4 regions of the Sphingobacterium sp. BN32 genome follow, and region 2 is predicted to be linked to each of the others. Evidence: riboswitches for the same ligand, from Rfam matches in the RefSeq annotation. Region 2 holds a riboswitch; each other region holds the start of a gene.
The links. Region 2 has a riboswitch for S-adenosylmethionine ahead of QYC40_RS08710 (5-oxoprolinase). Riboswitches for the same ligand answer to the same signal wherever they lie in the genome.
Positions count from the first base shown of each region.

Region 1 (3,744 bases), 1.6 Mb from region 2:
ACAGTCATATCTTCAGGACGGTACACATCACCATAAATTACCGGAGGTTTAACACAACGAGAACCGTATGATTGAACCCATCCGTTTTGTGTGAATGCGTATCCTGCTAATTGCTCACCGAAGTACTCAACCATGTCGTTACGCTCGAATTCACCGTGTACTAATACATCGATATCTAATTCTTCCTGTAAACGGATTGTTCTTTCAGTTTCTTCTGCGATCTCTTTGTCGTATTGCTCTTGTGTGATTGCACCTTTTTTCAAGTCAGCTCTCCATTTACGAACATCTTTCGTTTGTGGGAATGAACCGATTGTTGTTGTTGCGAATCCTGGCAAGTTAAATTTCGCTTGTTGAGCAGCTTTACGAGCATCGAAGCCTGAAGTACGTTTTGCGTCTTCATCAGTAATGTTATTAACGCGCTCTTTAACTTCAGGTTTGTGGATTAATGGCGATGTACGACGGCTTTCTGCAGCAGCTTTGTTTGCTTCGAAACGCTCTTGCGTCGCAGCATCAACTTCACCATCTGCTAATACGGCTAAGTCTTTAACTTCCGCTAACTTTTGTTTAGCAAATGCTAACCAGTTTTTAACTTCTTTAGGAAGCGACTCTTCGTTATGCTCGTTATCTAAATCGAAAGGAACGTGCAATAATGATGATGAAGGAGCAACCCATACGCGGTCTTTTCCTAAAGCATCTACTGCTTGTTTGATTTTTACTAAAGAGTTTTCGTAGTCATTTTTCCAGATGTTTCTTCCTTCAACAATACCTAAAGATAAAGTCAATGAAGCTGGAACTTTTGATAATATAGTGTCAAGCTGATTTTCACCACGAACCAAGTCTAGGTGTAAAGCGTGAACCGGAAGACTAACTGCTGTGTCTTCGTTGTCACGTAGCGCTTCGAAATAAGTAGCAACGATTAATTTAACGCCTTTCGCAGCAGCAGCAAGTTTTTCAAAAACTTTACCGTACAATGCGCGAGTAGCATCATCAATATCAAGCGCTAAGAAAGGCTCGTCGATTTGAACGTATTGAGCACCAGCTTCCGCTAATTTTGATAAGATTTCTTCGTATACAGGAAGTAAGTTGTCGATAAGGTCGATACGGTTAAATCCTGATTCTTTTTCTTTACCTAATAATAAGTAAGAGATTGGGCCAAGGACAACTGGCTTAGTTTCGATACCCAATTGTTTAGCTTCGTTATATTCGCTTAAGAATTTTTCAGAAGTTAATTTGAATTCTTGGTTTTTTACAAACTCAGGAACGATATAGTGGTAGTTCGTGTCGAACCATTTTGTCATTTCCATAGCCGTAACATCTACGCCACCCTCTTGGAAACCACGTGCCATCGCAAAATATAAGTCTAAGTTATATTGGCGATCGATTTTATTTAATAATGAATTGTAACGAGCAGGGATTGCACCTACAGTTAAAGATAAGTCTAATACTTGATCGTAAAAAGAGAAGTCATTTGATGGGATCAAATCGATACCCGCCTCTTGTTGAGTCTTCCAGTTGCCTTCACGGATTTTCAGTCCAGCTTGCAATAATTCTTCCGCGCTAATTTTTTTCGCCCAGTAAGCTTCGTTAGCTTTCTTTAGCTCGCGGAATGCACCCACACGTGGGTAACCTAAGTTGTTCGTTAATAACATACAGTATTGAATAAATTTTTAATCTACTATTTTACTTTGCTAGAGAAGGCCACTTAGGACTAGTGAACTTGGCTTATCATTCCTTTTTAAAGGTAGAATTTAGCACCTTGTCAAGAGACAGGTTGCTAAGGCTTCATCGGGTCTATTCCCTCTGCCTTTCTCTATAAGCGACGGCTAAGATATGGAGAAGATTTGAATAAAACAAAAAAAGATTTTAGATATTAGATTTTAGACATTAGACTCTTGTTTGAACAAAAAAAGTAGTTAGTATTTAGTAGTTAGTAGTTAGACCTAGGGCGGAAAACCATTTTTAGGCATTAGATAAGAGAACCTGTCTTGAAGCAGGAAACGAAGGATTCAAGGATTGACAGGATATTTGGCATGCGGTAAAAGTGAGGGACAAATTGCCCACCATAGGTCTTTATACTAAGTACTAAATACTAAATACTATTTCAAAACAAACCAAAAAAAAGAACCTGCATTGCTGCAGGTTCTAAAATCTTACATCTAATATCTAAAATCTAGATTCTAAAATCTAGTAACGATACGCTTCCGGTTTGTAAGGACCTTCTACGGTAACACCGATATAGGCTGCTTGTTCTTGTGTTAGTTCCTCTAATTCTACACCGATATGAGCTAAGTGCAAACGAGCAACTTTCTCATCTAGGTGTTTAGGAAGTGTGTACACTTGTTTTTCGTATTGGTCTGTATTAGTCCACAACTCCAGTTGCGCAAGCGTTTGGTTAGTGAACGAGTTTGACATCACGAAAGAAGGGTGACCAGTCGCACAGCCTAAGTTTACTAAACGGCCTTCAGCTAATAAGATAATATCTTTACCGTCGATGGTATATTTATCAACTTGCGGTTTGATTTCCACTTTAGTCGATCCGTAGTTTTCGTTTAACCAAGCAACATCGATTTCATTATCGAAGTGTCCGATATTACAAACAACTGTTTTATCTTTCATTGCTTTGAAGTGTTCTGGACGAACGATATCCTTGTTACCTGTCGTCGTTACAACGATATTAGCTTCAACGATCGCATCAGCCATTTTCTTCACTTCGAAACCTTCCATTGCTGCTTGCAACGCACAGATAGGATCAATTTCCGTAACGATTACGCGAACTCCCGCTGAACGTAACGATTCTGCAGAACCTTTACCCACATCGCCGTAACCTGCTACAACCGCAACTTTTCCTGCTAACATTAAGTCTGTAGCGCGACGGATCGCATCTACTAAAGATTCGCGGCAGCCATATTTATTATCAAATTTCGATTTAGTAACCGAGTCATTTACGTTGATTGCTGGTAAGTGCAATGTACCGTTTTTCATGCGCTCGTATAAACGGTGCACGCCGGTTGTAGTCTCTTCAGAAAGACCTCTGATGCCATCGATTAACTCAGGGAATTGATCGAACACCATATTGGTCAAATCACCACCATCATCTAAAATCATATTTAAAGGTTGACGTTCTTCGCCGAAGAATAAAGTCTGCTCAATACACCAGTTGAATTCCTCTTCGTTCATCCCTTTCCAGGCGTAAACCGGAATTCCCGCTGCAGCGATTGCCGCAGCCGCATGATCTTGTGTTGAGAAGATGTTACATGATGACCAAGATACATCTGCACCTAATTCTACCAATGTCTCGATTAACACAGCAGTCTGAATCGTCATGTGCAAACAGCCGGCAATACGAGCACCTTTTAAAGGTTTAGAAGCACCAAACTCTTTACGAAGGCTCATTAATCCTGGCATCTCTGCTTCTGCCAATTCTATTTCTTTACGACCCCATTCTGCTAAAGAGATATCTTTCACTTTGTAAGGTACGTAGGTAGTTTCTAATGATGACATAAATAATCTTTATTTTAGTTTTTTGCGATACAAAATTACTTGATAGCCAACTCAATTCAAAATGCAATAGCATTATACCTGTAGAAATTGACATTAACTTGAGGAACCTTGCTTGACGTAACTCAGTTTTAAGACTATATTTGCATAAACTAAAAAGTAAAGAAAATGTACCCAGAATATCTAGTAGCTCCAATGCGTCAAGAACTTGTAGACGCAGGATTCCAAGAATTAAAAAGTGTTGAA
Region 1 covers NZ_CP129963.1:3,644,166-3,647,909, forward strand. The annotation lists gene metE (5-methyltetrahydropteroyltriglutamate--homocysteine S-methyltransferase) at 1-1,649, opposite strand, end outside; SAM riboswitch class I at 1,720-1,819, opposite strand; gene ahcY (adenosylhomocysteinase) at 2,185-3,501, opposite strand; gene QYC40_RS15515 (BrxA/BrxB family bacilliredoxin) at 3,667-3,744, shown strand, end outside.
Region 1: another riboswitch for S-adenosylmethionine. It lies ahead of metE (5-methyltetrahydropteroyltriglutamate--homocysteine S-methyltransferase); the one in region 2 lies ahead of QYC40_RS08710 (5-oxoprolinase).

Region 2 (3,744 bases):
CCTTGTGAATGAACAAGTATTGCCACAAAAATTATACCTAAACCCAATTCCCTAAAATAATATATTGATCTCCATTAAATAATATTCGCTATTTTTACCATGATTTATAATCGGGGACATGTTAAAACAAACGTTACAGCAGAAATTATTACAAAAATTATCGCCTCAGCAGATTCAATTTATCAAACTTCTTCAGGTGCCTACGGTATCGCTTGATGCTCGTATTAAAGAAGAATTAGAAGAGAATCCTGCGCTTGAAGACGGCAGTTTGGCCAATATGAATGAGCCTGTCGAGGAATATCCAGACAAGGATCCTGACGATGATTTTAACGCAGAAGATAGCAGCTACGAAGATGAATTTTCCGTAGATGAATACATACAAGAAGATGATTATAAGGACTATGGCGGCGGCTACGATTCGGATGACGATGATAATAAGAAAGAAATGCCTATCGCTATCCAAGATTCATTCTTCGAAAATTTACAGAACCAGCTTGATTTATTAGCCCTTTCCAATAAAGATTACTTAATCGGTCAACAAATCATCGGCAGCTTAGACGACGATGGTTATTTACGTCGCCCTATCCCCTCATTGATTGACGATTTAGCATTCTCGCAGAACGTTATCGTTGAAGAAAAGGATGTGGAAGAAATGCTGCGTATTATTCAGGAGTTTGACCCAGCGGGCATTGGGGCGCGCAGCTTACAAGAGTGTTTAGCAATACAATTACGCAAAAAAGATCAGGAGAACCCGATTATACAAAAGGCCATGCAGGTGGTGGAAAACTATTTGGAAGAATTTACGAAAAAGCATTACGACAAAATCGAAAAGCAGTTAGGCGTAAATTCGGAAGAGCTGCGAGACATTGTCAATGAAATTCTTAAACTGAACCCCAAACCGGGAGATTCGGGAGCAGCAGCAGGAAAACAACTTCATATCATCCCCGACTTCCATATCAGCAATAACGACGGTGTGCTACACCTAACGCTTAACGGCAGAAATGCTCCTGAGCTACGCGTATCCCGCTCCTACCAGGAGATGTTTGAACATTATGAGAAAGCGGAAAAGAACGATAAGAAGATGCGCGAAGCGGTACAGTTTGTAAAACAGAAACTCGACTCCGCAAAGTGGTTCATCGATGCCATCAAACAAAGACAACAGACACTCCTAAAGACCATGAACGCCATCATGGAATATCAATACGAGTATTTCCTAACCGGAGATGACCGCATGCTTAAACCTATGATCTTAAAAGACATAGCTGACCGCATTGAAATGGATATTTCAACTGTATCCCGCGTCGCAAACTCCAAATACGTACAAACGGAATTCGGCACGTTCTTGCTTAAGTCTTTCTTCTCGGAAGCTATACAAACAGAATCTGGCGAGGAAGTATCCAATAAAGAAGTAAAGAAAATCCTTGAAGAATGCATCGCCAACGAAGACAAACGCAAACCACTTGCCGACGAAAAACTTACTGAAATCCTAAAAGAAAAAGGTTACTCCATCGCTCGTAGAACGGTCGCAAAATACCGCGAAGCCATGAATATTCCGGTAGCGAGGTTGAGGAAGGAACTTTAGGTAGTGATTAGTATTTAGTAGTTAGTACTTAGTATTTAGACCTAGGGCGGCTATAGATTTTGGACATTAGACGTTAGATATTAGATTTTAGAGCAGGGCGCCGATTAGGCGCCTTTATTTTTGGTTGATTGTTTTTGAAGAGACAGGAGATATTTTTTTCAGTTGTTTTGACACTATGGTTTGTCTTGAAACAGGAAAGGAAGGATGCAAGGATAGACCAGGATCCTGTCAATCCTTAAATCCTTGCTTTCCTGGTTCAAGACAAAAATCTAATGCCGCCCTAGGTCTTTATATTAACTACTAAGTACTAAGTACTGAAGACTAAATACTAGAGACTAAATACTAAAGACTAACTACTATCACCCAACAGCAACTCAACCCTTCGTCGACTCAAACCCAATGCAAACCCAATGCAAACCCAATACATACCCAATTCAAACCCAATGTAAACCCATTGTTTAACCCTTTATCAACCCAATCATAACCGCTCCAAAAGGGCGCTTATTAGGTTATAAAAAGCTTTTGATAAAAGCCATATATCTACTAGTATCATTTGAAGCATCTTGCCTCTCCCTACATGCTTCAGATCATCCTGAAAAATATTTTTTTTGAAAAATTTGGAATTTTAAAATAATATCTACTAAATTTGTAGAGTATTCAGAATTGCCATAGCAATACCAACCGAGTGAAGACACCGCGGTGGTAAAACAATACGGGTATCATGCCAAAATAAACGCAATAGCTTTATTTCACCCTTTCTGAATGCAATTATGGTTAAACCCTTTTAATTCTTAATTGTATGTCAAACACAAAACCATTACAACAGCACCTTGAAGAGCAGTTTAAGAACTACTCCACTCAAGAACTTGTCATTCTCAACAACGACATCGTAAAAACAAATTGGGGAACAAGTAAATCTGCATTTCGCACTGCCTTATTATCTGCATTATCAAAAAGAGGAATTGATCTTTCGGCAATTATCTCGAAGGAAGATGGAATCACACTGATACAACGAGTAGCAGTACGCTTGGAAGCGAATAGACTGGTTGCAATCTAATAGTAGTTAGTATTTAGTAGTTAGTAGTTAGTATTTAGACCTAGGGCGGGAATAGATGTTTTACGTTAGAGATTTGGTTTTGTCTTTCAGCTAGAAAATGAAATGACAGGTTGGCTTGAACCAGGAAAGGAAAGATAAAAGGATATACAGGATCCTGCTAATCCTTAAATCCTTCCTTTCTTGGTTCAAAACAAACTTTCCTGATTCAAGACAAACTCTCTCTTCCTGTTCAAAAACAAACCAGCAAAAAGAAAGGCGCCTAATCGGCGCGCTGCTCTAATTTCTAACATCTAATACATCACTCCTATTCCCGCCCAAGGTCTAACTACTAACTACTAACTACTAACTACTAACTACTAAATACTAAGTACTAAAGACTATTCCCCAGCAAGCGCATACAACGCAAAGGTCCCTAGCCAGTGTGAGCCCATGTAGTCATCTTTTGCAGAGATATTTCCGATGGAAAATGCGATATGGTTTTCAGCGATTGCTTTCAGGGCTTCCAGTTCTGGGATTTGTTTTACGATTCCTTTTAAGCAGACAGCTCGGCTGTAATTTAGACCATCTAGATGCACTAACTTTCCATCAGTCCGATCTTTTACTACGGCCGGCTCTAACTTAAAGTCTTTATCAAAAAGAACGGGCATAAATGTCTTTAGCCAAGCATTATAATCCTGCTTATTCATTACTTTGCTCATCAGAAATGCTTCTTCCAAACAAGGTGAGAGGAAGTCATTTCCACTAGGTTCATATGCCAGATTACAGTTGACATCCTGTTTGTAGTAACGAAGGCTATGTTCTTTAATTACTTCTTCGAAGGATTTGTCGCCCACGGTACGTGCATAATCTAGCGACAGGGAAAGACCGAAAGCTGTGTTATCATGCTGCCCGGTACGTATCGGGTAAAGTTGCTTCGGAAGATACTCCTTGTAGCGCTGTACTAGTAAATCGACTAAGGGTTGTAAGGCCTGCTCCCAGCGTTTTGCATCCGGGTCGTTCCAAGTGTGCAGCTCCTCCTGCAATTTAAAAAGCCATGCCCAACCGTAGGTACGTTCAAACCCGAGATTATTCTTATCCTCAAAAAAAGCTTTCTCGATGATTACAT
Region 2 covers NZ_CP129963.1:2,070,458-2,074,201, forward strand. The annotation lists gene rpoN (RNA polymerase factor sigma-54) at 119-1,582, shown strand; SAM-I-IV-variant riboswitch at 2,231-2,324, shown strand; gene QYC40_RS08710 (5-oxoprolinase) at 2,382-2,639, shown strand; gene QYC40_RS08715 (DUF2891 domain-containing protein) at 3,017-3,744, opposite strand, start outside.

Region 3 (3,744 bases), 1.7 Mb from region 2:
CTTCAAATTATCACCCATAGTAGGCGATTGCCCTTCAGGAATATTTAAATACTGACGATAAAATGCAGCATGCTTATCGCTATATATCCTTGGAAACAACATCTCCTTGTCATACACATAGCGGTTATTGCTGCTAATCTTGGTATAGCGATCAGCATCCTTTCGATAGGTCGAACCCGTAGTCATATCGATAGGACGAGCATCGAAACTCTGCCCTTTAAATAAAGGCTCCGATTGATATTGCTCTCGACTTAGATAACTCAATAAATTAAATGCATTATCCGGATCATAATTATTCAACGATATATTGGTTTGTGCGCGGATCAGCAACAAACTATACGACCCGAATCCTAAAAAGATAAAGCTCAAACTCAACAGCGCCAAATGCATAATCGGCTTTGCCTTACGACTCGCATAATAAAGCCCGAAGACAATCCCTCCGACTAATAGCGCGATGAAAAACGCCACACCCGATCCAATCGGAAGCCCCAGACTATTAACAAAGAAAAGATCGAAATTAGCAGCAAAGCGAACGCTATACTGAATAACACCCCATAGCACAAATGCTAAGGCCAATACGCCCCAACCTAAGGATTTAGCAATCCCCTTCCACTCGACCTTACTCGTCTTGCGGAAGTAAATCATCAAAGCGATGACTGGGATAGTCAGCAGATTCAACAAATGCACGCCGATGGAAAGCCCCATCACATAGGCAATGGCCAATAACCACTTATTGCTATCCGCTTCGTCGGCTCTCGCATCCCATTTCAACGCCAACCAAAACACAACGGCGGTACATAGCGACGACATTGAATACACCTCCGACTCCACTGCCGAGTACCAAAAAGAATCTGTAAAACTATAAGCTAATGATCCGACAATCGCGGCACCCAAAACTTGATATAACTTTGCCGAAGTCCATTCCCCATCTTGCAAAACCAGCTTCTTCGCAATCGCGCTGATTGTCCAAAATAAAAAAACAATGGTCAACCCACTGAAAATTGCCGAACCAATGTTCATCCAATAAGCCACTTTACTGACATCCCCCATTGCAAAATTCGAAAACACATTCTGTATCATCAGAAACAATGGTGCTCCAGGTTGATGAACAACCTCTAATTTATGCGCCGAAGCAATAAATTCGCCCGTATCCCACCAGCTGCTGGATTTTTCAACACTCAATATATAAACTATTGTTGCCAGGATTCCACAGCTCCAGCCGAGAAGGTTATTAAGTTTTTGAAAGCTCATAAGAGTAAAGGTTAGTTTTTCGGAATAAAGATAAACTGAAAAGCAGCAACTGCACTCCGCTTAACAAATTTTAACAGAAATCAAGCCCCCAAACAACTCGCCCAATAAAATATTAAAAATAAAAAACCAAGACTCTCGTCTTGGCTCTTCTATCTTATATCACAAAACCGAGTCTAAAACATCGGCTCCACGCTCTAATATCTGATGTCTAAAATCTAATCTCTAATGCTAAACCAACTTCTGCACAATCTTCTTCGTTGGCCCCGGATTACTCATGGTATAGAAATGCAAAACTGGCGCGCCAAACTCAATCAGCTCTTTACACTGCTGAACCAACCATTCCTCACCTACCTGACGTACATCGGCATTTGTTTTACACGCATCCACAGCATCACTCAATTCCTCAGGAATATCCAAGTGGAAGATACGAGGAAGCGTGATTAGTTGGTTCTTCGTGGTCAACGGTTTTAGGCCCGGGATAATCGGAACATTGATGCCATGCTCGCGACACTTCGTCACAAATTCCTTATACTTCTCTACGTTGAAAAACATCTGTGTAACAATAAATTCTGCGCCCATCTCTACCTTCTTCTTCAACCATTTAAAATCGGTGTTGAAGTTTGGCGCCTCGAAGTGCTTCTCCGGATAACCCGCCACACCGATACAGAAATCGGTCTTCGCCGAGCTCTCGATATCCTCATGCAGATAACGACCGTTGTTCATATCCACCACCTGCTCCAAAAGATCCGTTGCGTAGGCATGCCCACCGACGGTAGGGATAAAGTCTGAATCGCCTTTTCTCGCGTCGCCACGCAGTACTAAGACATTATCAATACCCAAGAAGTTAAGATCGATTAAAGCATTCTCCGTTTCCTCCTTCGTGAAACCGCCACAGATCAAATGCGGAACCGCATCCACCTTGTACTTACTCATAATCGCAGCACAGATAGCAACTGTGCCGGGACGCTTCCTATAGGCAACACGCTCTAACAAACCACTGGAATGCTGCTTATACAAGTAATCCTCGCGATGGTAAGTAACATCGATAAAAGGCGGATTGAACTCCATTAGTTCATCCATTGTCTTGAAAATACTCTGGATTCCCTGTCCTTTTGCCGGCGGCAATAACTCAAATGAATATAGGGTCTTCCCCTTTGCGTTCTTAATGTGGTCTACGATTTTCATAAATTTCCTTTAGGCTTAGAGAAAACGCAGCGATACCTGAGTTTCAGCTTATCTTTCCCTAACGGGGTAGAATTTAGCACCTTGTCAAGGGACAGGTTGCTAAGGCTTCAGCGGGTCTAGTCCCTCTGCCTTTCTCTATAAGCGAGGGCTAATATCGCTAATAGAAGCAAGAACTCAAAATGAAAACCAGAAAATAAAATGGAAAAATAACGAAAACCTCGTTCTATTGCTCGAAATACATATCGATCAGTCCTTCAGGAAGTCGAAGTACAACAACCTGTTCCTCAGGATCTATCCCTACAATGAAGTTTTCGTTCAATGGAAACATCACTTCCGTGCCATCCATATCTACGGTAGCAATAAACTGTTGCGGCATCTCTTGCACCTGCGTAATCTCGCCCAACTCACCCTCCTCCTCTTCTATCGCAACATAGCCTACCAAGTCTGTATATCGGAAATCATCAGGATCACGCTCAGGTTTCTGATCCAAGGGCAAATACATTTTCTTGCGGATCAAGGGGTGCGCCTTATCGATATGGTCAATATCCTCAAAAGTAGCGTAGGCCGTACTATTATTATACATCTTCAGCGTATCAACGAAATAGGGTACTAACTTCTTGTTGACCTCGAGAAACAAAACATCAAAATCCAAATCCATATAGTCCTCAAATTCAAAGAATAATTGAACTTCTCCTTTCAACCCGCGGGTTTTACTTATGTAACCTATATAGAATGTTTGATCGATTGTCATAGCCTGAATTAAAATGCAAAAATACAGAAATAATCGGACAATAAAACGCCTTGCGAAAGCTAGACGATCACTCTGAAATTTAACAATTAGGAAAATCAAAAAGATATAAAAATCAGGTAAAAGGCGACCATCTAATCGATTGACAACTAGTTGTTAAAACAACCTAATGTTACCAAAATGTTACGTATTCACCAAAAACGATATTTACACGCTGTTGCATATGCAATCGTTTGCATCAAAATACGCAAACGTTTGAGTTCAAAAAGCATATAGCATTCTATTTACAAAAAGTTAATATTGTCGCAACAATACTAAATTGTGTAGCCAAAATCTACTTTTATTAAACACGACACTTATGTGCAAAAAAAGATTATCCAGGGCATTTCTTGCCAGTACATTTTATCCAATTACATCTGTGCTGACATTAGCCCTACTTACTCCCGATGCCGTGCTTGCATCTAACCTCAAGGAATCCAGCTCGATCCATGCCGTTGCTTTCCAAGAAGTAATAACCGGTACGATCAAAGGTGCAACAGGAGCATTATCCGCTGTCACCA
Region 3 covers NZ_CP129963.1:3,756,029-3,759,772, forward strand. The annotation lists gene QYC40_RS15970 (DUF2723 domain-containing protein) at 1-1,251, opposite strand, end outside; gene QYC40_RS15975 (methylenetetrahydrofolate reductase) at 1,480-2,436, opposite strand; SAM riboswitch class I at 2,482-2,580, opposite strand; gene rimM (ribosome maturation factor RimM) at 2,660-3,187, opposite strand; gene QYC40_RS15985 (SusC/RagA family TonB-linked outer membrane protein) at 3,543-3,744, shown strand, end outside.
Region 3: another riboswitch for S-adenosylmethionine. It lies ahead of QYC40_RS15975 (methylenetetrahydrofolate reductase); the one in region 2 lies ahead of QYC40_RS08710 (5-oxoprolinase).

Region 4 (3,744 bases), 400 kb from region 2:
TCGCCGATTACTCTCGAGAAGAACTTACGGCATTGATAGAATCGCATGGCGGGAAAATGTTAAGCGGAATATCTGCAAAACTAAATTACCTGGTTGCAGGGGATAAAATGGGGCCATCGAAATTGGCAAAAGCTGAGAAGCTGGGCGTTCCGATTATTTCGGAAGGCGAGCTGTTGGCAATGATTAACAAATAGAATACATAAATTAAATAATTATATACGAATGAATGAGCTTCAAGGAGCAGGCGTAGCGATCGTTACACCTTTTAATGCAGACGGATCTGTTGATTATGAGACCCTAGGTAGGCTGATTGACTACCAAATTCATGGGGGAATTGATTACATCGTTTCTTTGGGAACAACTGGCGAAACTGCCACGTTGTCGAAGGAGGAACGAAAGCAGGTTTGGGCATTTACTTCGAAGCATGTAGATAAGCGTATTCCGTTGGTGGCCGGCATTGGCGGTAACAACACCATGGAAATTGCAGAGCAAGTGAAGACTTTCGAAGTTTTGGATTATATCGCCATTCTTTCAGTATCTCCTTACTACAATAAGCCAACGCAAGAAGGAATTTATCAGCACTATAAAGCTATTGCTGAGGTTTCTCCGCTTCCGATTATCTTATATAATGTACCAGGAAGAACAGGCAGCAATATGACTGCTGCAACAACTGTGAGGTTGGCAAATGATTTTAAGAACATTGTCGCCATCAAAGAGGCATCAGGTAGCTTTGCGCAGTTCAGCGAGATTCTTCGCGATAAGCCGGCGGACTTCATGTTGATTTCCGGTGATGACCCTGCTACCCTGCCGATGATCGCTTTGGGTGCTGTAGGTATTATCTCAGTTGTTGGAAATGCTTATCCGAACAAGGTTTCTGCATTAGCTCACCTATGTTTAGAAGGTAATTTTGAGCAAGCAAGAATCATACATTCGGATCTTCTGCGCATTACCGACCTATGTTTTATCGAAGGAAATCCTGCAGGTGTAAAATACATCCTGAAACAGAAAGGTTATGGTGATGACATCGTTCGATTACCGTTGGTACCTGTTGGAAAACAGACACAAGAAGGCATAGATCTGGAGATCAAAAAACTTTCCTAGTATTTGTTTCTTAATCATTTGCAGAGATACAGCTACTAATGGATTTCTTTTCGCGTAAAGTTTTTATTTTAGGTATCTTTTTTGCGGATTGCAGACAAATAAATAACATAACATGGAAACCACAACAAACCAACAGCCTAAGAAAGGCGGATCAATGATCGGCAAGTTCATCAGCTGGACACTATTAATCGTTGTCCTAATCGTTGCAGGTTGGGTCTATTGGAATTACTACAATGTTTTTGGTGAGGGTGTAAAATCCGGCGTCTTGAACTATGCCGTGAAGAAAGGCAATATCTTTAAAACGTACGAAGGAAAACTGATTCAAGAGGGTTTTGGCGCAACGAAAACCGGCACAGGATTAACGAGCAATCAGTTTGAGTTTTCCGTAGAGAACGATTCAATATACCGTATTTTAGAAGTAAATAGTGGAAAGGTATTCGATCTTCACTATAAGGAATACCGTGGTGTGTTACCATGGCGAGGAAATACAGTCTACGTGGTAGACCAAATTATCCAAATGCGCGATTTAAAATCCGGTTCTTATTAAGCTGAGGCTATTATCAGATTGATATTTTTGCAAGCTTCTGAGTTCGATATTTTCAATACTTATCGCATTCAGAAGCTTGTTTATTAAAAAAACATTGCATAATTGATTTTAGCGATGTATATTTGCGCAGTGCCAAGCAATTGGTACCTAATCAAAACCCATCATTACGATTGGTCTTGATTTATAAAGAAGTGGCGAGAGACTGGCTCAAAGACCCACTGGCAACCTTCAATAACGATTGAAAAGGTGCCAATTCCTGTCCAAAGCAATTAAGCTGAGGAGCATATAAATGACAAAAGACTATGACTTCAACATTTACAAATTCTTTTATTGGATTTTCTAGCGGCAAACCTGCTAGCAATTCTTCCCTTACTATCTTTTTCGTCGTGAACACCTGTTCACGAATGCGCTAGTCGTCGGTATTCCCAGATTCCTTGGATAAGGAATTCTTATATCTTTACATGACGACCAAAGCTTAGCGACAAAAGAACATAATTCATTATTTATCATTTTAAAAAATTACAACAATGGCTGATATTAAGAACTTAAAATTTGAAACATTACAGGTACATGCAGGACAAGAAGTAGACCCTACTACTGGATCTAGAGCATTGCCAATCTACCAAACATCGTCTTATGTATTTGAGAATGCAGAGCACGGTGCTAATCTATTCGCATTAAAACAATTCGGAAATATCTATACCCGCATCATGAACCCGACAACGGATGTGTTTGAAAAACGCATCGCTGCATTAGAGGGAGGTGTTGCCGCAGTTGCTGTAGCTTCGGGACAAGCTGCACAGTTCATCGCTTTAACCAACATTTTAGAGGCTGGTGATAACTTTGTATCGGGTGCAAACCTCTACGGTGGTACATACAACCAGTTTAAAGTTTCTTTCAAACGCTTAGGCATCGAAGCTCGCTTTGCAGAAGATACCGACGCTGATAAAATTGAGGCTTTAATCGACGATAAAACGAAAGCTATCTACGTAGAAACGATCGGTAATCCGAGCTATAACATCCCGGATTTCGACCGCATCGCTGCTGTTGCGAAAAAACATGACCTTCCATTGATCGTTGACAATACATTCGGTGCTGGTGGATATTTGTTTAAGCCATTGGAGCATGGAGCGAACGTAGTTGTTGAATCCGCTACAAAATGGATCGGTGGCCATGGTACGAGTATCGGCGGTGTGATCATCGATGGTGGTAACTACAACTGGGGCAATGGAAAATTCAAGCAATTCTCTGAACCATCCGAAGGATATCATGGATTAGTGTTCTCAGATGTATTTGGTGAGAATGGTCCTTTTGGAAATATACAATTTGCTATTAGAGCGCGCGTGGAAGGCTTAAGAGACTTCGGCCCTGCCCTATCTCCATTCAACTCTTTCCTATTGGTACAAGGCTTAGAAACCCTATCCCTACGCGTACAACGCCATGTGGATAATACTTTGGAGATTGCACAATGGTTAGATGCTCATCCACAAGTGGAGAAAGTAAGCTATCCTGGATTGAAGAACCATCCGTATCATCAGAATGCGCAGAAGTATTTGAAGAATGGATACGGAGCAGTGTTGTCATTCACTGTTAAGGGCGGCGTGGAGAAAGCGAACGACTTTATCGATGCTTTGCAATTGATCAGCCACTTAGCGAATGTTGGGGATGCAAAGACTTTGATTATCCACCCTGCTGCAACTACGCATCAGCAGTTGAGCGCTGAAGATCAAGCGAAAGCCGGCGTTCTTCCAGGACAGCTAAGACTATCTGTAGGTATTGAGCACATCGACGATATCAAAGCAGATTTAGAGCAAGCTTTTGAGAAAATCAAATAGGTATCAGCATCAATAGATCGCAGATTAAATTAAAAAACGAAAAAAGAACACTAAAAGAATACCATGAGTAAAAAACTTGTTATCGGGATGTTTGGTTTCGGCGTTGTCGGCCAAGGATTATACGATATTATCAAGACGAAGGATTTAAATCTAGAGATTAAGAAATTTGTTATCAAAAATCCTGATAAGAAAAGAAGCCTTCCAGCTGAACTATTCACTACCGATGCAAACGCTATATTAGAAGATCCGGAAATCAATACC
Region 4 covers NZ_CP129963.1:2,471,390-2,475,133, forward strand. The annotation lists gene ligA (NAD-dependent DNA ligase LigA) at 1-194, shown strand, start outside; gene dapA (4-hydroxy-tetrahydrodipicolinate synthase) at 223-1,101, shown strand; gene QYC40_RS10415 (hypothetical protein) at 1,214-1,648, shown strand; SAM riboswitch class I at 1,827-1,940, shown strand; gene QYC40_RS10420 (O-acetylhomoserine aminocarboxypropyltransferase/cysteine synthase family protein) at 2,176-3,483, shown strand; gene QYC40_RS10425 (homoserine dehydrogenase) at 3,547-3,744, shown strand, end outside.
Region 4: another riboswitch for S-adenosylmethionine. It lies ahead of QYC40_RS10420 (O-acetylhomoserine aminocarboxypropyltransferase/cysteine synthase family protein); the one in region 2 lies ahead of QYC40_RS08710 (5-oxoprolinase).